2 regions of the Streptomyces sp. NPDC045967 genome follow, and region 2 is predicted to be linked to the other one. Evidence: riboswitches for the same ligand, from Rfam matches in the RefSeq annotation. Region 2 holds a riboswitch; the other holds the start of a gene.
The links. A riboswitch is a leader RNA that binds a small molecule or an ion and turns the genes downstream of it on or off. The one in region 2 is predicted to bind ZMP and ZTP.

Region 1 (11,873 bases), on a different contig from region 2:
GACCCAGCCGAGCTGGGCGTGCTCGGGCACGTGGCTCTGGATGAAGAGCGTGCAGCGCTCGGGGTCCAGCCCGGCGGCGAGCAACTGCGCGGCGGAGAGGCGGGTGTTCGCGCGCAGGTCCTTCGGATCCTGCGGCATGGTGATCGCGTGCAGGTCGACGACCATGTAGAACGCGTCGTGCGTCTCCTGGAGGGCGACGTACTGGCGGATGGCTCCGAGGTAGTTCCCGAGGTGGAACGAACCGGAGGTGGGCTGGATGCCGGAGAGCGCGCGAGGACGATCAGAAGCCATGGGCCCATTCTCTCAGGTACGGGACCGGGCTCGGCCCCGCCGCCGGCCGGATCCCGCCCGGCGCGTCGACGGCCGGCGGGACCGGGGCTCCGGCCCGGCCCCTGCCGGCGGGACTGAGCGCGTCGGGGCAGCCGGCCCCGGCCGCGTAGGAGGCGCGGGGTCAGGGGCGCAGCCCCGGTCCGTCAGCCGCGCCGGCGCCCGGGCCCCGCCCCGCCGACACGGCGTGAGTAAGGTCGTGAACACGGCGTGAGCCCGGCACGGGCCCCGGCACGGCCCGGTCAGGCCAGGGGGAGGCCCGGGGCCGGATGCGCGGCCATGAGGGACGCGACCTCGGCGCGGACCGCGCCCAGCCCGGCCTCATCCGCCTTCGCCGCCGCGTCGACCGCCCGCGCGATCCACTCCGCGACCTGCGCCATGTGCCCCGTACCGAGCCCGCGCGACGTCAGCGACGGCGTGCCGATCCGGATGCCCGACGGGTCGAACGGCTTGCGCGGGTCGAACGGCACCGTGTTGTAGTTCACCACGATCCCCGCCCGGTCCAGCGCCTTCGCCGCCACCTTGCCCGGGACGCCCCGCGAGGTCAGGTCGATCAGGATCAGGTGGTTGTCCGTGCCGCCCGACACCAGGTCGAAGCCCCGCTCCAGCAGGGCCTCGGCCAGGGCCTTGGCGTTGGCCACGACCGCGTGGGCGTACGCCGTGAACGCCGGCTGCGCCGCCTCGTGCAGCGCCACCGCGATACCGGCCGTCGTCTGGTTGTGCGGCCCGCCCTGGAGTCCGGGGAACACCGCCTTGTCGATGGCCTTCGCGTGCTCCTCCCGGCACATCAGCATCGCCCCGCGCGGGCCGCGCAGCGTCTTGTGCGTGGTCGTGGAGATCACGTCCACGTGACCCGCCGGGGACGGGTGCGCACCGCCCGCGATCAGGCCCGCGATGTGGGCCACGTCCGCGACCAGGACGGAGCCGGCCTCCTCGGCGATCGACGCGAACGCCGCGAAGTCGATCGTGCGGGGCAGCGCCGTACCGCCACAGAAGATGATCTTCGGCCGCTCCGCCAGCGCCAGCTCCCGCACCGCGTCGTAGTCGATCAGCCCGGTGTCGGCCCGCACCCCGTACTGCACGCCCCGGAACCACGAACCGGTCGCCGAGACGCCCCAGCCGTGCGTGAGGTGCCCGCCCATCGGCAGCGCCATGCCCATGACCGTGTCGCCGGGCCGGGCGAAGGCCAGGTACACGGCCAGGTTCGCGGGCGAGCCGGAGTAGGGCTGCACGTTGGCGTGGTCCACCCCGAACAGGCCCTTCGCCCGCTCGACGGCCAGCGCCTCGACCCGGTCGATGTTCTGCTGGCCCTCGTAGTAGCGGCGGCCGGGGTAGCCCTCGCTGTACTTGTTCTGCAGCACCGTGCCCGAGGCCTCCAGGACGGCGGCGGACACGTAGTTCTCACTGGGGATCAGGCGCAGGGTCTCGGCCTGCAGGTTCTCCTCCGCGGCGACGAACGACGCCAGCTCGGGGTCGGTCGCGAAAAGGGCGGGATGGCGGCTCGCGGACATGGCGGGCTCCTCCGGGGTCGATGTGATCGGTACCCCGCGAGGCCCAGGCGAGCGGCCCTGTCTGCGGTCGAGCGCGCACGACTCCCCCGGAGTTCGTTCTCCGTACGCCAGTCGCCGTGCGTACCGCCCACCTTAGCGGGCGCGGCCCCGAGGAGGTTTCCCCGTCCCCGCGGCGAGCGAGGATGGAGGTGACGCCACCCTCGTCACCGGCCTGACGGACGATCGGAGACCCCGTGTCGACAACTGCTGATGCCATCCGCTCCGCCGACGCGCACAGCGCGCACAACTACCACCCGCTGCCCGTCGTCGTCGCGACGGCGGAGGGCGCGTGGATGACCGACGTGGAGGGCCGCAGGTACCTGGACATGCTCGCCGGCTACTCGGCGCTGAACTTCGGGCACGGCAACCGCCGCCTGCTCGACGCCGCCCGGGCCCAGCTGGACCGGGTCACGCTCACCTCGCGCGCCTTCTTCCACGACCGCTTCGCCGACTTCTGCACCGAACTCGCCGCGCTGTGCGGCAAGGAGATGGTGCTGCCCATGAACACCGGTGCGGAGGCCGTGGAGACGGCCGTGAAGACCGCCCGCAAGTGGGGGTACGAGGTGAAGGGGGTTCCGGACGGCCACGCCAAGATCGTGGTCGCCGCGGACAACTTCCACGGGCGGACGACGACGATCGTCTCCTTCTCCACGGACCACGAGGCCCGCGACCACTTCGGGCCGTACACGCCGGGCTTCGAGATCGTCCCGTACGGGGACCTCACCGCGCTGGCCCGCGCCGTCACCGAGAACACGGTCGCCGTGCTGCTGGAGCCGATCCAGGGCGAGGCGGGGGTGCTGGTGCCTCCCGCCGGGTACCTGAGCGGCGTACGGGAGCTCACCCGTGAGCGGAACGTCCTGTTCATGGCGGACGAGATCCAGTCGGGGCTGGGCCGCACCGGCCGGACCTTCGCCTGCGACCACGAGGGGGTCGTCCCCGACGTGTACGTCCTGGGCAAGGCGCTCGGCGGCGGCGTGGTGCCGGTCTCGGCCGTGGTCGCCGACCGGGACGTGCTGGGCGTGTTCCGGCCGGGCGAGCACGGCTCCACCTTCGGCGGCAACCCGCTGGCCTGCGCGGTCGGCCTGGAGGTCGTCGCGATGCTGCGGACCGGTGAGTACCAGCAGCGCGCCACCGAGCTCGGCGACCACCTGCACCGGGAGCTGAACCTGCTGGTCGGCGGGGGCGGGGTGACCGCCGTGCGGGGGCGGGGGCTGTGGGCGGGCGTGGACGTCGAGCCGTCGCACGGGACGGGACGGCAGATCTCCGAGAAGCTGATGGAGCGCGGCGTCCTGGTGAAGGACACCCACGGGTCGACCATCCGGATCGCCCCGCCGCTGGTGATCGGCAAGGAGGACCTGGACTGGGGGCTGGAGCAGCTCCGGGCGGTCCTGTCGGCGTAGGCCCTGTCGTCAAAGTCCCGCCTGGCCCGCCGCTACTTCGACGACAGGACCGGGCGGGCCGGAGCGCCTAGAGGATGACGTGGGGCAGGAAGCGGGCGTACTCGTCCGTGACCGGCCCCGCCGATTCGCGGATGCCGAGCCCCGCCGCCTCGTCCTCGACGACCCACGCGCCGAGCACCACCCGGTTGCCGTCGAAGTCGGGCAGCGGGGCCAGGCCCTGGAAGCAGTACCGCTCGCCGTCCCGCGCGGCGAACGGCTCGCCGCCCGGTTCGTGCAGGGTGACTCCGGCGCCCTCGCGGCCGAGCAGCGGCTTGGCGACGTAACCGCCCTCCTCGGCCAGCTCCCGCGGGCCGTCGAGGTAGGCGGGCAGCAGGTTCGGGTGCTCCGGGAAGAGCTCCCACAGAATCGCCAGCAGTGCCTTGTTGGACAGCAGCATCTTCCACAGGGGCTCGATCCAGCAGGTGGTGCCGGAGCCGCCACCGTGGTCGTAGGTGCCGAGGACCTGGGGCCCGAACTCGTCCGTGGCCAGCCACTCCCACGGGTAGAGCTTGAAGCAGCTGCGGATGAAGCGCAGCTTCTCGTCCACGAAACGGCCGGACAGGCTGTCCCAGCCGATCTGCTCGACGGACAGCGCCTGGGTGTCCAGGCCGGCCTGTTCGGCCGTCTCCTGGAGGTAGGCGACCGTCATCAGGTCCTCGCCGAGCTCGTCGGTCTCGGAGTGCGCGAAGTGCAGCGGGCCGGGCGGCAGCAGCTCGGCCTGGCGGCGCCACGCCTCGACGAGGCGTTCGTGGAGCGAGTTCCACTGGTCGGCCCCGGGGAACCGCTCCTCCATCCAGAACCACTGCGGACTGGCCGCCTCCACCAGGGAGGTCGGGGTGTCGGCGTTGTACTCCAGCATCTTGGCCGGGCTGCCGGTGCCGTCGTAGCGCAGGTCGAAGCGGCCGTACAGGGAGGGCTGTTCCGCGCGGCGCCGCCACGACTCGGCGACCAGCGCCGCCAGCCGCGGGTCGGTGATGCCGAGGTCCGCGAAGCGGTCCTGCTCGACGATGTGCGCGGCCGCGGCCAGGCACATGGCGTGCAGTTCCTCGACCACGTTCTCCAGCGCCTCGACCTCGGGGAGCGAGAAGGAGTAGTACGCGCTCTCGTCCCAGTAGGGGCGCAGGGAGCCGTCCGGATAGCGGGTGAGGGGGTAGATGAGCCCCTGTTCCTCGACCGTCTTCTGCCAGTCGGGGCGGGGCTCGATGGTGTGCCGCTTCATGGTTCCGGTTTCCCTCAGCCGCCGCTGGAGCCGGAGCTGGAGTGGCCGCCGATGCCGCCGCGGGTGACGGCGGACTTGTCGAAGCTGCCGCCGCTGACCTTTCCGTTCTTGATGGTGCCGCCGTAGTAGTAAGCGCCGGTGCCGCCGCTTCTGCAGTCCTTCTTGTTCAGGTGCTCCAGCGTGGAGCGGGACGCACAGCGCTTGTCGGGCTCCCCGCTGCTGCCGCAGGCCACGAGCGTGGCCGCGAGCAGGCCCATTCCGCCGAGGGCGACGGCTCCCGAGCGCATACGGCGCGTGTTGGTGCTGCTGGTGTCCATACCTGCTGCTCCCCCTAGGTCCTGGCGTGCTCCCGACAGACTAGAGCGGAGCCGGGGGCCGACGGAATCCGGCCGTGCCGAGATCCGTGACCTAGAGTCAGTTCGTGCTCATTGGGATGATTTGCGCGCTCGGTGCGGCGGTCTGTTTCGGTACGGCGTCCGTCCTGCAGGCGGTCGCGGCCCGGACGGCCGAACCCGGGACGGGTTCCGGCGTGGACCTGGCGCTGCTGCTGCGGGCGGTCCGGCAGTGGCGGTATCTCGCCGGTCTGGCCCTGGACGCGGCGGGCTTCGCGCTCCAGATCGTCGCACTGCGCCACATCCCCATCTACACGGTCGGGGCCGCCCTCGCGGCAAGCCTGGCGGTCACGGCGGTGGTCTCGTCCCGGCTGCTGAAGGTACGGCTGTCACGGACCGAGTGGGGCGCGGTGGCGGTGGTGTGCGCGGGGCTGCTGATGCTCGGACTGGCCTCCGGGCCGGAGGGTACGGGGACGGGCTCGCTCGCGCTGAAGCTCGGACTGCTGGCGGCGACGGGGCTGATCCTGCTGGTCGGCGCGGTGGCGGGCCGGCTCCCGGACGGCCCGCGTGCGCTCGTCCTGGGCCTGGCGGCGGGCACGGGCTTCGGCGTGGTCGAGGTCGCGGTCCGCCTCATCGACTCCGTGCGGGACCTGGGCGACCCGGCCCTGTACGCCCTCCTGCTGGGCGGCGGCGCGGCCTTCCTGCTGCTCACGTCGGCGCTGGCGCGCGGCTCGGTGACGGCGGCGACGGCCGGCATGATCCTGGGCGAGACGGTCGGCCCGGCCGTGATCGGCGTGGTCTGGCTCGGCGACCGCCCCCGCGAGGGCCTGGCCTGGCTGGCCGTGCTCGGCTTCACGGTGGCCGTCGCCGGAGCCCTGGCACTGGCCCGCTTCGGAGAACCCCCGGAGACCGCACCGGAAGCCGCCCCGGACCCCGTCCCGAACCCTGCGCCGGACGCCCCGGGCCCGGCCTGATCCGCCGAGAGGTCGAGAGGGCGGGAGGTCGAGAGGGGGTCGGCGCCGGACGTGGCCCAGGATCCGGCCAGGGAAATGGACCATGCCGGCGGGCCGCCTCCCTCCTAGGGTGAGGCGCATGACCACCACACCGAACGCCCCCGAGCACACCCCCCGCATGCACATGGCCAGGCTCGCGCCCGAGGTCTACAAGGCCGTCCTGGGCCTGGAGACAGCCTCCAAGAAGGGCTTGGACCCGACCCTCGTCGAACTCGTCAAGATCAGGGCCTCCCAGCTCAACCACTGTGCGTTCTGCCTGGACATGCACACCAAGGACGCCATGGCGGCCGGGGAGAGCGTGGAGCGGATCGTTCAGTTGGGTGCCTGGGAGGAGTCGCGGCACTTCTACACCGAGAAGGAGTTGGCGGCGATCGAGCTCACGGAGGCGGTCACGGTCCTCACCGACGGGTTCGTGCCGGACGCGGTGTACGAGAGGGCCGCGCAGCACTTCGAGGAGCGCGAGCTGGCCCAGTTGATCGCCGTGATCGCTACGATCAACGTCTGGAACCGCATCGGCGTCACCACGCGCATGGTGCCGGGGCACTACACGCCGGGCATGTACAAGAGCTGATCCGGCCGCCGTCCGCGCCCGCCCGGGTCATTCCACCCGGAAGGACTCGACGGCCGTCGTGAGGTGTTCGCGCACGAGCGGGACGTCCGTGTCGGGCCCGAAGGCATTGAGGACCCACCGGGTGTCGTCCGCGGCGACGACGAGCCGCACGATGCCGTGGGCGGCGGGCTGGGTCGAGGCGGGATCGTCGTAGACGTAGACCTGCTCGCAGCCGTCGCCGTTCACGGCCTGCCGGGAGATCTCCCGGTAACCGGGGGACGCGCTGAGGTTCCCGGTGGTGTCGACCAGGGTCTCGCAGGCCGACTTGGAGTCCTGAGGTGCCCGGACGATCTGGAGCCCCGCGCCCTGGTCGCCTCCGGCAGGGCGGTAGACGGTCCCGTAGGCGCTCTCGCCGGGACTGGCCTGCCACCCCTCGGGAATGCGGACCGCGAAGCCGGACACCGTGTCGCGCACCTCCGTGGACGAAGAGCGCGGTGCGGGACCGGAGGTGTCCGGACCCTTCGCGCCACCCGGGTACAGCCAGCCGGCCACGGCGACGGCGCCCAGGACGGCCACGGCGAGGGTCGTCCCCACCGCCACCAGGGCCCGCCGGTCCCGCCACCGCGGGGCGTCCGGCGGGTACGCGTAGGGGTGCGCGGGTGGGGCGACCGGGGGCCCGGGGGACGGGCTTCGCGACGGGTCTTCCGGCGGATACGCGAACGGGTTCCGCGACGGCGCCCCACCGGCGGGCGCGGCCGCAGCCCCACCGCCACCGCCACCGCCCCCGGGAGCCGATCCTCCGCCCAGTCGCACGGAGTCGGCCTCCTCCGGGGACGCGGCGGATCCTGGGGCCGCATCGGCAACCGGGGAGGCACCGGCGGGCCGTGCGGCCGGGTGCGTCGGCGCAGCTGCGTGCGCGGCCGGCGGCGCGTCCGCGTGCGAACCCGTGGGCGCGGTCGGGTGCCTGCCGGGATCCTTGCCCGAGCCCGCGGGTCCGCCGGGGGCAGAGGCCGCGCCCGGGGCCGGGGCCGAATCCGTGGCTGTGCCCGGCGCCGGGGCCGTGCCCGCGCCCGAGCCCGCGCCCGGGTGCGATGCGCGGTTCGGCGCGGGGGGCTCCGTCGGGGGTGGGCGTTCCCAGCGTTGCGACCGGGGGTTCCAGCGGACCCCGCCCTCCCCCGTCGCCACCGTCAGCCCCCCAGCGAGGTGAGCAGGGCGGCCAGGGCGGTGGCCGCGCTCACCGAGTCCACCAGCGGTGCCCACCTCTCCAGCGTCCCGCGCAGCCGGGCCGGCAGACCCTCCCGCACCTGGCCCTCCGCCTCCAATTCCCCCGCGACCTCGTCCAGTTCGCCGTCGAGGGCCGCCCGCTCGGGACTGCGGGGCAGCCGTACGAGGGCCGCGCGGAGCTCCCGTACGGCCTCCAGCAGTTCCTCGGCGCCCGGCTGCCCGGGCTCCCCCGTGCCGCCGCCCCCGTGCACGGTGCTGTTGATGTTGTGCGCGCCGCCGATGCTGAAGCTGCTGCCGTGGATCTCACCGATCCTTACCGCCGACTGCTCCGCGCCGCTACCACCGCTCGCTGCCACCGCTTCTCCCCTTTCCGCTGCCCACGCCCCGGCCCGAGCCGCGGGCCCGCTCCCGGCCCCGGTCCCGGTCACCGTCACCGTCTCCGTCCCGGTCCGGACCCCGGTGGTTGCTGACGCTGTTGCGGCTCTGCCCGCCGATGCCGAACGCGCTGTTGTTCACCGATTGGATGAAGACCGCGCCCTCGGCCACGTTGACGGCCCGCTCCGCGAACTCCCTGGTGTGCCAACCCGCCTCGTGCAGGGCCACGGCCACCCCGCCGACGATCCGCTCCTGCACCGTCTTCAGGTACCGGTCCAGGTCCATCAGCTGGAAGAGCGACGCGTCACTCTGCGCGGCGAGTTCGCGTACGGACACGGCCGGTCCGGCCGGGATGGCGACGCCGTGCCCCGCCGTGGCCATCCGCCACGGGATGCGGACCGCGCGCAGCAGCGCCAGCAGCGCCGGCCCGAGGGCGCCCGCGCCGTTGACGACCGCCCAGACGACCTTGGGGAGGGCGGTGCCGCGCCGCTGCCGCTGGACGGTGTCGTCGGCCCGCTGGAAATCCGGCCGGACGGGCAGCAGCACGTGCGGCGCCACTTCCAGCATCAGCATGCCGCCCTGCGTGTGCACGCGGATGAAGACGGTGACGACGAGGTTCTCGTCCCAGCCCCCGATCCGCACGCGCAGGAAGTGCCGGCGGCGCTCGCCGCCCTCCTCGATGGCGGCCGCCCGGTGCTCGGCGAACGCCTCCGCCGACAGGTCCGCGGAGTCGACGTCGGGCAGCCCCTCGGCCGGCAGGAACACGCACTCGTCGATGACGAGCTCCCGCAGCCGGTCCAGCACGGCGGCCTCCGCCTCCGGCGAACCGTGCGGCGACGGCACGCGCAACGCCTCCAGACGTGGCCGGATCCGGTCCACGATCCGCGCGTTGTCCAGTTCCTCGGCCTCGCCGTCGCCGCGCGGGCTCAGTTCCACGGTCAGCTGCCACGGCCGGTGCGCCCGGCCCGCGCCGCAGAACGGGTTGCGCACGTCGTACAGGACCAGCGGCGCGTGCTGGCTCCGCTGGATCCGCGCGCGGGCCCGCCCGAAGCGCCGGCCCGTCACCACCAGGTCGCCCGCCCCGGCCGCGTAGCCCTCCCGGTCCAGCGTGAGGTGCAAGGCCCGCGCCAGGTAGCCCCGCTGGAGTCCGGCGACGGTCGTGAGCAGCAGGAAGACCAGTACGGCGACCCAGGAGTAGGCCTCCCCGTAGAACCGCCCCATCCGCGGCCACTCCAGGAGGAAGCCGAGCGGGTTGCTCGCGATCACGTCACCGAGGAAGGGGAAGAACCGGTCGGCGTCCCCGAAGCGCAGCGGCTCCATGCCGCGGTCGGCGAACCCGGCGACGACCCCCCACAGAACGTTGCCGAGCATCCACAGGGCGTAGCCGCGCAGCAGGTACTCGACGATCCGGCTGCCGCGGCCGGTCCGCTCCCGGCGACGTCTGATCTGGCCGGCGCCGCCGAGCAGGAGCCCCGGGACGATCAGGAACAGGGTGAAGGTCTGGAGGAGCAGCAGGCCGAACGCCCAGACCGCGACCACCGCCGCCGCCCAGGCGATCTCCATGTGCCGGGCGCGCAGGGCGTGGGCCAGGACGCGCGCCGCGTCGAAGCCGTAGGAGGGCGCGACGAAGCGCTCCTCGTGGACGTACAGCTCCTCGATCACCCGGTCGCGGTAGGCGGAGTCGAGGTAGACGCCGGCGCACAGCAGCCGTCCCGCCTCCGACTGAGACGGGTGGACGGGCGTTCTGCCGTCCGGGTTGGTGCCACTCACCGAGTCCCCCCTCAGGTGTGGAGGGAAACCGTACGGGGCCGGGCGCCGCCCGGACAGGGCGGATCGCGCCAAAAGGCCCCGGCGCAAAGGGCGCCGGGGCCTTTCAGGGTGTTCGCCGGTGGAGTGCCGCCGCTCAGATCAGGCCGAGCTGGCGGACCGCGTCGCGCTCCTCGACGAGCTCCGCGACGGAGGCGTCGATGCGGGCGCGGGAGAACTCGTTGATGTCCAGGCCCTGGACGATCTCGTACGCGCCGTCCTTGGTGGTGACGGGGAAGGAGGAGATGATGCCCTCCGGGACGCCGTAGGAGCCGTCCGACGGGATGCCCATGGAGGTCCAGTCGCCCGCGGCGGTGCCGTTGACCCAGGTGTGCACGTGGTCGATGGCGGCGTTGGCGGCCGAGGCGGCCGAGGACGCGCCGCGGGCCTCGATGATCGCCGCACCGCGCTTGGCGACGGTCGGGATGAAGGTGTCGGCGAGCCACGCCTCGTCGCTGACGACCTCGGCGGCGTTCTTGCCGGCGATCTCCGCGTGGAAGATGTCCGGGTACTGGGTCGCGGAGTGGTTGCCCCAGATGGTGAGGCGCTTGATGTCGGAGACGGCGGCGCCGGTCTTGGCGGCCAGCTGCGAGATCGCGCGGTTGTGGTCCAGGCGGGTCATCGCGGTGAAGCGCTCGGCCGGTACGTCCGGGGCGGCGGCCTGCGCGATGAGCGCGTTGGTGTTGGCCGGGTTGCCCACGACCAGGACCTTGATGTCGTCCGCGGCGTGGTCGTTGATGGCCTTGCCCTGCGGCTTGAAGATGCCGCCGTTGGCGGACAGCAGGTCGCCGCGCTCCATGCCCGCGGTGCGCGGGCGGGCGCCGACGAGCAGCGCGACGTTGGCACCCTCGAAGCCCTGGTTCGGGTCGTCGAAGATGTCGATGCCCTTGAGCAGCGGGAAAGCGCAGTCGTCGAGCTCCATGGCGGTGCCCTCGGCGGCCTTCATGCCCTGGGGGATCTCCAGGAGGCGGAGCTTGACCGGCACGTCCGCGCCGAGCAGGTGGCCGGAGGCGATGCGGAAGAGCAGCGCGTAGCCGATCTGGCCGGCGGCGCCGGTGACGGTGACATTCACGGGAGTGCGGGTCATGGCCTTCTCCGTTAGACAGCTGGCGGTGGGGCGTCCCCGCCCCATGTGCTGGAGGACGCCGCTCCCCAGTAAATCTTGACGTGAAGAGACATCCGCGGTCAGGCTATCGGACCCTGGCGCCGCCGGGGCCCCGGGGGCCCGTTCGACCCGGCGGCGCGCCCGGCGGTCAGCGGACGGTGAAGCGGACCGCCGTCTCCAGGAACGGGATGTCCAGCACCGGCTTGGGCCCTATCACCAGCGCGAGCAGCGTGATGGCCACGCCCAGCAGCCCGTACGTGACCATGTCCGTGAAGCGGGAGCGCACCGCGAGCATCCCGACCGACGGCAGGACGCGCCGCAGCACCGAGGCCGCGATCAGCGCCACGCCGATCACCAGGCAGCCGATCCGGGGATGCCCCACCGCCGTGACGAGCAGCCCCGCCGCGGTCGCGGTGAGCACGCTGAGCATCGGCCACTGGCGTGCGGGCGTGGACACCGCTCCCGGTACGGCCCTGCCGCTGCCCTCGGGGCGGGCGGTGTCCCGGGTGACGGAGGGGAAGCGCCGGGACCGGGAGGCGTCGGCGGCGGGCGCCGCGCGCTCCCCGTCCCGCTCAGCCCGCACTGGTGCTCCGCTCCGCGGCCTCGACGACGTTGACGAGCAACTGCGCCCGGGTCATCGGGCCGACGCCGCCGGGGTTCGGGGAGATCCAGGCCGCGACCTCCGCGACGGCGGGGTCGACGTCGCCGACGATCTTTCCGCTCCCGTCGCGGCTGACGCCCACGTCGAGCACGGCCGCGCCCGGCTTCACGTCCTCCGGCTTGACCAGGTGCGGGACACCGGCCGCGGCGACGACGATGTCCGCCTGGCGCAGCAGCCCGGAGAGGTCGCGCGTACCGGTGTGGCAGAGCGTCACGGTGGCGTTCTCGGACTTGCGGGTGAGCAGCAGGCCGATCGAGCGGCCGACGGTGATG
Region 2 (10,456 bases):
AGGGCGCTCGCCGCGACGTGGGTGCCCAGCCGGTAGGTGCGGATGATCCGGTCGTCCTCGAAGGCCCATCCGGGCAGTTCCCGCAACCGGTCCTCGATCTCCTTCTGCGACAGCGGTTCACTCGGCATCCACCGGCTCCTCTTCTGCGTGACGTGGAGTCAGGATTCCCACCGCGCGCGCCCGGGCAACCCTTTCGCGCCATAGTGCACCCGGGTTCCCCCCGTGCCTTCCCCACCCCGCCGCGCGCCCCTATGCTCCTGCGCCGGACGCGATCGTTACCAGCGGTAACAAGGGCGAAGGGGCGGCACCGCCATGGTGGCCACAGGAAGTTCCAGACGTACGTTCATCGCGGGGACCGCGGCCGCCACGGCCGGGGGCGCCCTGGCGGCGGGCCTGGCCGCCGCACCGGCCGCGGCCGTGCCGGGGGCGGGCATCGAGGCCGGGGCGGGTTCGGCGGCCGCACCGGACGGCCGGCGCGTGGCCGTACTCGGCGGCGGGGTGGCCGGGCTGACCGCGGCGCACGAACTGGCCGAGCGGGGCTACGCCGTGACCGTGTACGAACGCCGCGCGCTCGGCGGCAAGGCGCGCAGCATGGACGTGCCCGGCAGCGCCCGCGGCGGCCGCCGGCCGCTGCCCGCGGAGCACGGCTTCCGCTTCATCCCCGGCATCTACCACAACCTGCCCGACACGATGCGGCGCATCCCGTTCCCCGGCAACGCGAACGGGGTGTGGGACAACCTCGTCGCCCCGCGCGAGATGATGTTCGCCCGGGCGGGCGGCCGCGAGGACCTGCGCGCGCCCATCCCCTGGCCGGAGCACGCACCCGCCGAGCTGACCCCCGAAGAGTTCCGGCGCGCCCTCACCGGCATCCTGCAGTCACTGGTCCGGCTGCCGCCCCACGAGACGGCGTACTTCGTCAACCGCGCGCTGGTCTTCCTCACCAGCTGCGACGAGCGGCGCGACGCGGTCTGGGAGCACACGCCCTGGTGGGAATTCGTTCGCGCGGCGCGGATGTCGAGCGAGTACCAGCGGATCCTCGCCGTCGGCGTCACCCGCAACATCGTGGCGACCAAGGCGGAGGAGGCCTCCACCCGCACCGTCGGCACCCTCGGCGAGGCCTTCGTCTTCAACCTGCTGGGCCGGGGCGCCGACGGCCCGCCGGACCGGATCCTCAACCTGCCCACCAACGAGGCGTGGATCGACCCGTGGGAGGCGCACCTGCGCACCCTCGGGGTGGAGTTCCGGATCGGCTGGACCGTGCGGGAGGTGCGGTACGGCAGCGGCCGGGTGAGCGGGGTCGACGTCCTGGACCCGGCCGGCGCGCGGCAGACCGCCACCGCCGACCACTACGTCTCGGCCCTGCCCGTCGAGCACGCCCGGCATACCTGGAGCGCCGGGCTGCGGGCCGCCGATCCGATGCTGGGGCGCTGCGACCGGCTTCGGACCGACTGGATGACCGGCATCCAGTTCTATCTCGCCGAGCGGGCCCCGCTGGTGCACGGCCACCTCAACTGCATCGACTCGCCGTGGTCGTTGACGGCGATCCAGCAGGCCGAGCACTGGCCCGCCCGGGACTTCCCCGCCGACTACGGCGACGGCGGCGCGGTCGACTGCCTGTCGGTGGACATATCGGAGTGGGACAAGCCCGGGATCCTGTACGGGAAGACGGCCAAGCAGTGCACCCGCGAGGAGGTGGCGCGCGAGGTGTGGGCCCAGCTGAAGGCGTCCCTCAACGACACCGGGCGGACGGCGCTGAGCGACGCGGCGCTGCACTCGTGGTTCCTGGATCCGGGCGTGGACGGGCTCGGCACCCCGCACCCCACCAACGAGGACGAGCTGCTGATCCACCCCACCGGCACCTTCCACAACCGGCCGAGCGCGCACACCCGCATCCCGAACTTCTTCCTCAGCGGGGACTACGTGGCGGTCGACATCGACCTGGCGACGATGGAGGGGGCGAACGCCTCCGCCCGGGCCGCCGTCAACTCCCTCCTCGACCGCGACGGTTCACCGGCGGCCCGGTGCACGGTCCGGCCGCTGTACCGGGCCCCTGAAATCGAGTCCGCCAAACGGCACGACCTGTGGCGCTACCGCCTCGGTCTGCCCAACGCCTTCGACCTGGGCTGATCCGGGCGCGGCCGGGGCGCTCGGCTACCGTCGGGGCATGACCACCTCCTCGCCCGCGATCGGCGCCCTGCTCCGTACGTGGCGGGAGCGGCGCGGCATCAGCCAGCTGGAACTGGCGGGCCGCGCCGACTCCTCGTCCCGGCACATCAGCTTCATCGAGACCGGACGGTCCCGGCCGAGCGAGGAGATGGTGCTGCGGCTCGCGGACCGCCTGGAGGTGCCGGTGCGGGAGCGCAACGCCCTGCTGCTGGCCGCCGGCTACGCCCCGCGCTTCGCCCAGACCGCCCTGGACGACCCCTCCATGGAGCCGCTGCGCGAGGGCATCGAGCGGCTGCTGACGGGCTACGAGCCCTACCCGGCGCTGGTCGTCGACGCCACCTACCACGTGGTCGCCGCCAACCGGGGTGTCGCGATGCTGATGGACGGGCTGCCGGAGCACCTGCTGACCCCGCCGATGAACGCCATGCGGCTCACCCTGCACCCCGAGGGCCTGGCTCCCCGGATCCGCAACCTCCGGGCGTGGCGCGGGCACCTGCTGGAGCAGATGGAGCGGCAGATCGCCCTGGCCCGGTCCGAGCCGCTGCGCGCCCTGTACGAGGAGGTCTCCGGCTACCCGGTCGCCGACCGCCCGGGCGGCGGCGGTGTACCGGACGGGCCCGTCGCGCACATCGCGCTCCCGCTGGTCCTCGAACACGACGGCCACGTGCTGTCCTTCGTGTCCTCGATCGCGACCTTCAACACCCCCATGGACGTGACCGTGGCCGAACTGGCCATCGAAACCCTGCTCCCGGCCGACCCGGCGACGGCGAAGTACCTGCGCTCACTCGACGGCTGAGCGCAGGGCGAGCTGCTGGAGCAGCGCGAAGCCGGCGACGACGAGCCCCTGCGCCGGGATCCACACGGCGCCCGCGGTGGTCGGGGCGAGCCAGAGCGCGAGCGAGAGCAGACTCAGGGCCGCCCATGCGTAGTTGGTCTCGACGACGAGCTTGACCGGCAGCGCGGGCGGCCGCCTGCGCGAGGCCAGGAGGCCGACGCCGGCGCCGTACGCGACGAGCAGGATCCCGAGCCCCAGCAGCAATCCCTGCCCGACCCCGAGCAGTCGGCCCAGCGGCGCCGAGAAGGCGGCGTACGCCAGCCCGTTGCCAGTGGTGACCAGGGAGTCGAGGGCGAGGAAGCGGCGCAGGGCCGTCCGCGGCTCGGCGGTGCGGGCGATGCTGCCGATCAGGGTTGCGGACATGGGGAATCCGCCTCCGTCGACGTCGCGTCCGAAGATGGGGACACGGGCCCCGGAGCCGAGTGCGCGGCCCCGGCGGGGTCGATTACCCGGGAGGTAAGGCACGGTCCCGGGCGGTTCGGGAAGCCCGCGAAGGACCTGCCGACCAGTGGCTCCGAGTGCGTCGGGCGCACCTCGGCCCAACCGGCGCCTTTCGCCCCGACCGCAACTCCACAGCCGTACCAACCTCTTTTGAGCCGTAGGGCAGGGAATGTTGTGTTACCGCTGGTTCGGCGTCAGGTGGACGGCTAGGCTTCACGCAGCCCCGCCACCTCGAACGTCTTGTCGACTTACGGAGAAGCAGCCGGTGCGAGCCGCCGCCCGACCTGATCTGACCGCGCTCTGGCGGCGCGTGGAGGAACTGTCGGAGCGCGGCGAGCAGGACCCGGCCCACGTCCTGGCCCTCCCGCGGCTGAGCCACCTCTCCGGGGTCGAACCGGACCGGATCGCGGCCGTCGTCGCGGGCCGGGCCGCCGAGCTCCCGCTGGAGCAGCGGGTCCACCTGCGCTTCCTGCGGCTGCGCGCCACCCGCCGTGACAAGCACGGCCGGGAGTGGCCGCTCGCCGCCATCGCCGGGGACTTCGGCGCTCCCGGGGCCTCGCTCGGCCCGCTCAACTCGGGCACGGGCCTGCCCCGGCTCGGTCACGCGGCCGGTGTGCAGCGGTTCTTCGGGGTGTACGCCGGCTTCCTGCTGGCCGACGGCAAGAGCGCGGTGGAGCGGGCCCTGGCCCTCACCCCTGAGGGCGAGGGCGATCCGGAGCACCTCTCGCACCTCACCGGCCTCACCCCGCAGGCCATCCGGCTGACCCTCGACGGCAGACCTCCCCGCCCCCCGTTAAAGGCGCAGGTGCGCGAGCGGTTCGCCCACCTGCGCCGGACCAGGCTCCGGGAGGACGGGCAGCCCCACTCGCTGGCGGCCATCGCCCAGTCCTTCGACGCGTCGGGCCAGTCGCTGACCCGCCTCGCCCAGGGCGAGGGCCTGCCGAACCTCGCCGCGGCCGCCGGGATCCAGCGGTTCTTCGGCGTGGAGGCCGGCTTCCTGCTGGCCGACGACGCCGAGGCGCTCGGCACCGCACTCGGCTCCCTCGCGCGGGAACTGGAGTACGCGCAGCGGCAGCGGGAGAACCCGATGCTGGCCGTGCTGCGCGCGCACGACGTACGGAGCATCGTCACCCGGGCCGGCCGGCTCTCCCCCCGGGGCTGGAAGTCCCTCGCCGACCACCTGGACGACCTGCTCGCCCGGGAGGGTCAGCTCGGCCGTCCGGCGGCCGGTGAGGGCCCGGCCGCGGAGGGGGGAACGCGATGAGGACCACGCGTGGACGGCGCGACCCCGCCGGGAATCCGCCGGCAAACCTCCGGCTGTCGCCGCCGTGCGGCGCCGTCGAGCTCATCGCGGGGCCGGTCGACCAGGGCATCTGCGGGAGCCACGGGCCGGGCACGGCGGTGGCCGCGCGCCCGGCGGGCCGCCGCGGTGACCTCCCGGGACTGCACTGCGGCGCCGCAGTGCCCTGCGGCGCCGCACCGACCGAGGTGATCCGGCGGGCGGCCGCCCGCGCCGGCCACGGGGATCCGGCGCGGATGCGCGCCGAGACCTTCGGCCGGCACCTCGGCACACGCATCAGGCCCTGCCTGCCGGCGCCCCGGGAAGAGCGGTTCCCCGAGGCGATCGAGCGCATCAAGACCTCGCTCGGCGGGGGAAGCCCCGTGTCACGACGGTGACCGGCCCGCACCCAGCCCGCACCCCTCGCGCCGATGCCCGCAGCACGGCCCCGACAGAGAGCACGACACGATGACCCCGTCTTCCCCGCCCCGCCACGCCGTCGTGATCGGCGGCAGCCTGGCCGGCCTGCTCGCGGCCGCCGTCCTCGCCGACCACGCGACGGTCACCGTCGTGGACGCGGACCCGCTGCCCGAGGGCCCGGCGCCGCGGCGCGGACTCCCGCAGGCCCGGCACACCCACCTCCTGTGGTCCGGCGGCGCCCGCGCCATCGAGGACATCCTGCCGGGCATCACCGACGACTGGACGGCCGCCGGCGCCCTGCGCCGCAGCCTGCCCACCGACCTCGTCTCCAAGACCGCTCAGGGCTGGATCCCGCGCTGCGGGGAGAAGCAGTTCAACATCTCCTGCAGCCGCGACCTCCTCGACGCGGTGGTCCGCGCCCGCGTGAGCGGCCTGAAGGGGGTCGCCACCCTCCAGCGGACCCGGGTCCGGGCGCTGGAGGGCACGGCGGCCCGGGTCACCGGTGTCCGGGTCGACACCCCCGAAGAGCGGGGCCTGCTGCTCTCCGCCGACCTGGTGGTCGACGCGAGCGGACGGGGCTCCCGCGCCCGGACCTGGCTCCAGGCCCTCGGCGTCACCGGAATACGGCAGGCCGAGGTCGACTCCGGACTCGTCTACGCGACGAGGATCTTCGAAGCGCCGGAGGGGGCCCACGCGATGGGCTTCCCCATCGTCAACGTGCAGTCGGACCCCCGGGTGCCCGTCCCCGGGCAGACGGCCACCATCGTGCCCATCGAGAACGGGCGGTGGCAGGCCACGCTCTCCGGGACCCGCGGCGGCCAGCCGACCGGCGACCCGGACCGGTTCATCCCCTTCGCCAAGGGCGTCCGCGACCCTGTCGTCGGCGAGCTCCTCGAAGGCAGGAAGCCGTTGACGGACGTCGCCGTCACCCAGGGCACCGCCAACCGCCGGATCCATTTCGAGAAGGCCGAACTGCCCGACGGGTTCTTCGCCGTCGGCGACTCCGTCGCCACCTTCAACCCCCTCTACGGACAGGGCATGACGGTCGCCGCCCAGGGGCTGCTGGCCGTGCGCGCCCTGCTGCGGCAGAAGGGGCTCGGCCACCCCGGCTTCGGGCGCGAGGCGCAGCGTGCGATCGCCCCGTTGGTCAGCACCGCCTGGGAGCTCGCCACCTCGCAGGACATCCTGTATCCGGGGGCGACGGGGATGAAGCCGCGGGCGGGGACCGGCCTGCTCAACGCCTACGTCAACCGGCTGATGACGGGGGCGACCACCCACGAGGCGCTCACCGCCGCGCTCCTGCGGGTGCTGACCATGAGCAGCGGGCCCGGGCACTGGCTGCACCCGTCGGTGGTCTGGCACGTCCTGCGCGCGTCGCAGCGGGGTGCGCTCAAGGCGCCGCCGCTGACCGCCGCCGAACGGGCCGTCGCCGGGCTCGGCCCGGTCCCCGGGACACCCGGCCCGGCGGGCCCGGTGGACCCGGTCGGTCCGGTCGGTCCGGTCGACCCCGTCGGACAGGCCCGGTGAGCGGATCTCCGTCTTCCTGATCCGCGAGGTGCTCGCGCCCCGGGCCGCGGGGCCCGGGGCGTTCGCCGTGCGGAAGGGGGTACGGCGCGGTCAGAGGTCGGTGAGGGCCAAGCCGGCCTGCGCGGCGGCGGCCCGGACGGTCTGCTCGAGGAGCACGGCGATGGTCATGGGGCCGACCCCGCCCGGCACCGGTGTGATCAGCGAGGCGCGGGCGGCGGCGGACTCGAAGTGCACGTCGCCGACGTTGCCCTCGTTGTAGCCGGCGTCCAGGACCACGGCGCCCGGCTTGATGTCCTCGCCGCGGATGAACTCGGCCTTGCCCACGGCGGCGACCAGCACGTCGGCCTGGCGCACGATCGAGGGGAGGTCCTGGGTGCGGGAGTGGCAGTAGGTGACGGTGGCGTTCTGCTCGAGCAGCAGCATGCCGGCCGGCTTGCCGAGGATCGCGCTGCGGCCGACGACCACGGCGTGCTTGCCGGTGAGGTCCACGTCGTACTCGGCGAGCAGGCGCATGATGCCGCCGGGGGTGCAGGACACGAAGCCGGGCAGCCCGAAGCCCATGGCCGCGAAGGAGTGCATGGTGACCCCGTCGACGTCCTTGCCCGGCGCGATGGCCTCGAAGGCGGCGCGCTCGTCGATGTGGTGCGGGACGGGGTGCTGGAGCAGGATGCCGCTGATCTCCGGGTCCTCGGAGAGCGCGGTGAGCGCGGCGACGAGCTCCTCGGTGGTGGTGGACGCCGGCAGCTCCACGTGGCGCGAGGTGATCCCGGCCTTGGCGCAGCGGTTCTGCTTCATGCGCACGTAGGTGACGGAGGCGGGGTCCTCGCCGACCAGGACGGTCGCCAGGCAGGGCGCGGTGCCGGTGCGTTCGGTGATCTTCGCCGCGTGGCCGGCGGTCCGCTCCGCGATGCGGCGGGCGAGGGCGGTGCCGTCCATCAGCCGGGCCGCGGGCGTCCCGGCGGCGGACTCACGGGCAGTCTGGGCAGTCGTCACGGGGTCTCCTGAACGTCGCTGCGGATCGCGGTTCGCCCAGGCGCGCGGCAGTCTGCGTACGGAACGTACGCGGGCCGCTCCCCGGTGGTGATCCACCCGAACGCCAGTCACGGCCCGCCGACCACTGTAGTCGACCGCCGGGCAATCCGGTGGTCGGCCCGCTCCCGAGCTGGGACGATCCGGGAAGGACGCGTACTTTCGACCACCTCGTCGCCGAGGCCGAATCGGTCTGCGTGGACGGCTGGGACTTCTCGTGGCTCGACGGCCGGGCCACCGAGCAGCGTCCGTCCTGGGGCTACCAGCGGCTGCTCGCGGAGCGACTGGGCCACGTCCGCTCCGAGCTGGACATCCAGACCGGCGGCGGTGAGGTGCGGGTGACGGTGTGGTGGGACGAGATCGCACGGGTCCTGCGGCCCGGCGGCACCTCCCTGTCCCAGCAGGTCGGTCCGGCGAGCGTCTTCGAGCTGGTCGAGTACTTCCTCGGCCCGCAGCCCGAGGCGGTCCGCCGCCTCCGGCACCCCGACGACGCGGCGGCGGAGACCGCACGGGCGGGCCTGGACGTCGTCGGCCTGCGCCCGGAACGGCTGCGCACGGAGTTCCACGACATCGGAGCCGTGATCTACTTTCTCCGTAAGGTGATCTGGATGGTGCCTGGCTTCACGGTCGGGCGGTACCGGGACCGGTTGCGCGCGCTGCACGAACGGATCGAGCGCGAGGGCCCGTTCGTCGCGCACACCGCCCGCTTCTGATCGAAGCCCGCAAAACGGGCTGACGATCGGGGGCGGACGGATCCGCTCCCGAAAGGTTGCACGGCCACAGCGTGGCGCAGGTCACTCAATTCAGCGCGTAACGAATCGACTCGGGCATGCGATGAACCGACAGGTGTCCTCGCGCGGCCGCCGGAATACGGACCCCCCTCGGGGCTGTTTCCCCAATTCGCGCGATGATGTCCCGCCCGCCCTTTATCTGCTCGCAACGAGAGGCTCCTTGTGTCGCTCAGCCCGTCCCGTACGTTCCCTCCGGAGATCGCCGAATCGGAGGCCCTCGTCGCGCTCGTCGAGCGCGGCCGCGAGCAGGGTCACATCAACGGTGACGATGTGCGCCAGGCCTTCGAGGCCGGCCGCATCCCGGTGGACCAGTGGAAGCGGGTCCTGCGCAGCCTGAACCAGGTCCTGGACGAGGAGGGTGTCGCCCTCCACGTCAGCGCCGCTCCCGCCACGAAGGCCGCTGCCAAGAAGCCCCGCAAGGCAGCCGCCGCCCCGGCCCGCACCGCGGCCAAGAAGGCGACCGCGGCGCCCCGCCCCATCGGCGCGCGCAAGACCTCGGCCGCCGCGCCCCCGGCCGCCGCCGCGGCGATATCCGCTCCGTCGGCCCCCGCCACCGAGGACGAGGCGACGGCCGAGGCCGCCGCCGAGCCGAAGAAGCGGGCGGTCAAGAAGACCGCGACCGCCGCGAAGAAGACCGCCACGAAGAAGACCGCGGCGGCGAAGAAGGCCGGCGCCAAGGACGCCGACGAGGGCGAGACCCCCGCGGTGGAGGGCGAGGACTGGGCGGCCGAGGACCTCGCCGACGAGGCCGAGGAGGAGACCCCGAAGGCCGGGGGCACCCAGGGGTTCGTCCTGTCCGACGACGACGAGGACGACGCCCCGGCGCAGACGGTCATGGTGGCCGGCGCCACCGCCGACCCCGTCAAGGACTACCTCAAGCTCATCGGCAAGGTGCCGCTCCTCAACGCCGAGCAGGAGGTGGAGCTCGCCAAGCGCATCGAGGCGGGCCTGTTCTCCGAGTACAAGCTCGAAGAGGAGGAGGACCACAAGCCCGCGTTCAAGCGCGAGCTGGAGATCCTCGTCGAGGACGGCCGACGGGCCAAGAACCACCTGCTGGAGGCCAACCTCCGCCTGGTGGTCTCCCTCGCCAAGCGCTACACCGGCCGCGGCATGCTCTTCCTGGACCTGATCCAGGAGGGCAACGTCGGCCTGATCCGCGCCGTGGAGAAGTTCGACTACACCAAGGGCTTCAAGTTCTCCACGTACGCGACCTGGTGGATCCGCCAGGCGATCACGCGCGCCATGGCCGACCAGTCGCGCACCATCCGCATCCCCGTGCACATGGTCGAGATCATCAACAAGCTCGCCCGCGTGCAGCGCCAGATGCTCCAGGACCTGGGCCGCGAGCCCACCCCGGAGGAGCTGGGCAAGGAACTCGACATGACCCCCGAGAAGGTCATCGAGGTCCAGAAGTACGGCCGGGAGCCGATCTCCCTGCACACCCCGCTGGGTGAGGAGGGCGACAGCGAGTTCGGCGACCTCATCGAGGACTCCGAGGCGGTCGTGCCCGCGGACGCGGTCTCCTTCACCTTCCTGCAGGAGCAGCTCCAGTCGATCCTGGGCACGCTCTCCGAGCGCGAGGCGGGCGTGGTCTCCATGCGCTACGGCCTCAACGACGGCCAGCCCAAGACCCTGGACGAGATCGGGCGGGTGTACGGGGTGACCCGTGAGCGCATTCGCCAGATCGAGTCCAAGACCATGTCGAAGCTGCGCCACCCGTCGCGCTCGCAGGTGCTGCGCGACTACCTCGACTGAGCCGTCGGGCGGGACACGGCAGGGAGGCACCCTGCGCAGCCGGAGCGGGCACGCCCGCTCCGGCTGCGCGGGGTGCCTTTCGCCCGTTCCGGTCACCGCACGCGGGGGTCCCCGCGGCTACGCCGCGGCCGCTTCGGCGGCATGCCGCCTGCGGGCCGCCATCACGGCGTAGACCGCCACGCCCGCGAAGAGGAAGAGCACTCCCTGGTAGAC

Region 1: it holds a riboswitch for ZMP and ZTP, as region 2 does, so the genes downstream of both, AC07FY_RS21385 (serine hydroxymethyltransferase) here and AC07FY_RS04320 (bifunctional 5,10-methylenetetrahydrofolate dehydrogenase/5,10-methenyltetrahydrofolate cyclohydrolase) in region 2, are expected to answer to the same signal.

The regions. Positions count from the first base shown of each region.
Region 1 covers NZ_JBWKLE010000011.1:53,874-65,746, reverse strand. The annotation lists gene trpS (tryptophan--tRNA ligase) at 1-291, opposite strand, end outside; gene AC07FY_RS21385 (serine hydroxymethyltransferase) at 570-1,838, opposite strand; ZMP/ZTP riboswitch at 1,873-1,963, opposite strand; gene rocD (ornithine--oxo-acid transaminase) at 2,072-3,277, shown strand; gene AC07FY_RS21375 (glutathionylspermidine synthase family protein) at 3,345-4,535, opposite strand; gene AC07FY_RS21370 (hypothetical protein) at 4,550-4,852, opposite strand; gene AC07FY_RS21365 (DMT family protein) at 4,969-5,841, shown strand; gene AC07FY_RS21360 (carboxymuconolactone decarboxylase family protein) at 5,960-6,451, shown strand; gene AC07FY_RS21355 (hypothetical protein) at 6,479-7,024, opposite strand; gene AC07FY_RS21350 (hypothetical protein) at 7,618-8,010, opposite strand; gene AC07FY_RS21345 (hypothetical protein) at 7,991-9,799, opposite strand; gene AC07FY_RS21340 (malate dehydrogenase) at 9,933-10,922, opposite strand; gene AC07FY_RS21335 (DUF3017 domain-containing protein) at 11,089-11,523, opposite strand; gene AC07FY_RS21330 (bifunctional methylenetetrahydrofolate dehydrogenase/methenyltetrahydrofolate cyclohydrolase) at 11,513-11,873, opposite strand, start outside.
Region 2 covers NZ_JBWKLE010000002.1:94,828-105,283, reverse strand. The annotation lists gene AC07FY_RS04355 (4a-hydroxytetrahydrobiopterin dehydratase) at 1-128, opposite strand, end outside; gene AC07FY_RS04350 (hydroxysqualene dehydroxylase) at 313-2,127, shown strand; gene AC07FY_RS04345 (helix-turn-helix domain-containing protein) at 2,165-2,962, shown strand; gene AC07FY_RS04340 (hypothetical protein) at 2,948-3,364, opposite strand; gene AC07FY_RS04335 (hypothetical protein) at 3,708-4,706, shown strand; gene AC07FY_RS04330 (hypothetical protein) at 4,703-5,119, shown strand; gene AC07FY_RS04325 (NAD(P)/FAD-dependent oxidoreductase) at 5,190-6,668, shown strand; gene AC07FY_RS04320 (bifunctional 5,10-methylenetetrahydrofolate dehydrogenase/5,10-methenyltetrahydrofolate cyclohydrolase) at 6,759-7,604, opposite strand; ZMP/ZTP riboswitch at 7,689-7,782, opposite strand; partial or broken gene AC07FY_RS04315 (SAM-dependent methyltransferase) at 7,811-8,433, shown strand; gene AC07FY_RS04310 (RNA polymerase sigma factor) at 8,651-10,243, shown strand; gene AC07FY_RS04305 (amino acid permease) at 10,361-10,456, opposite strand, start outside.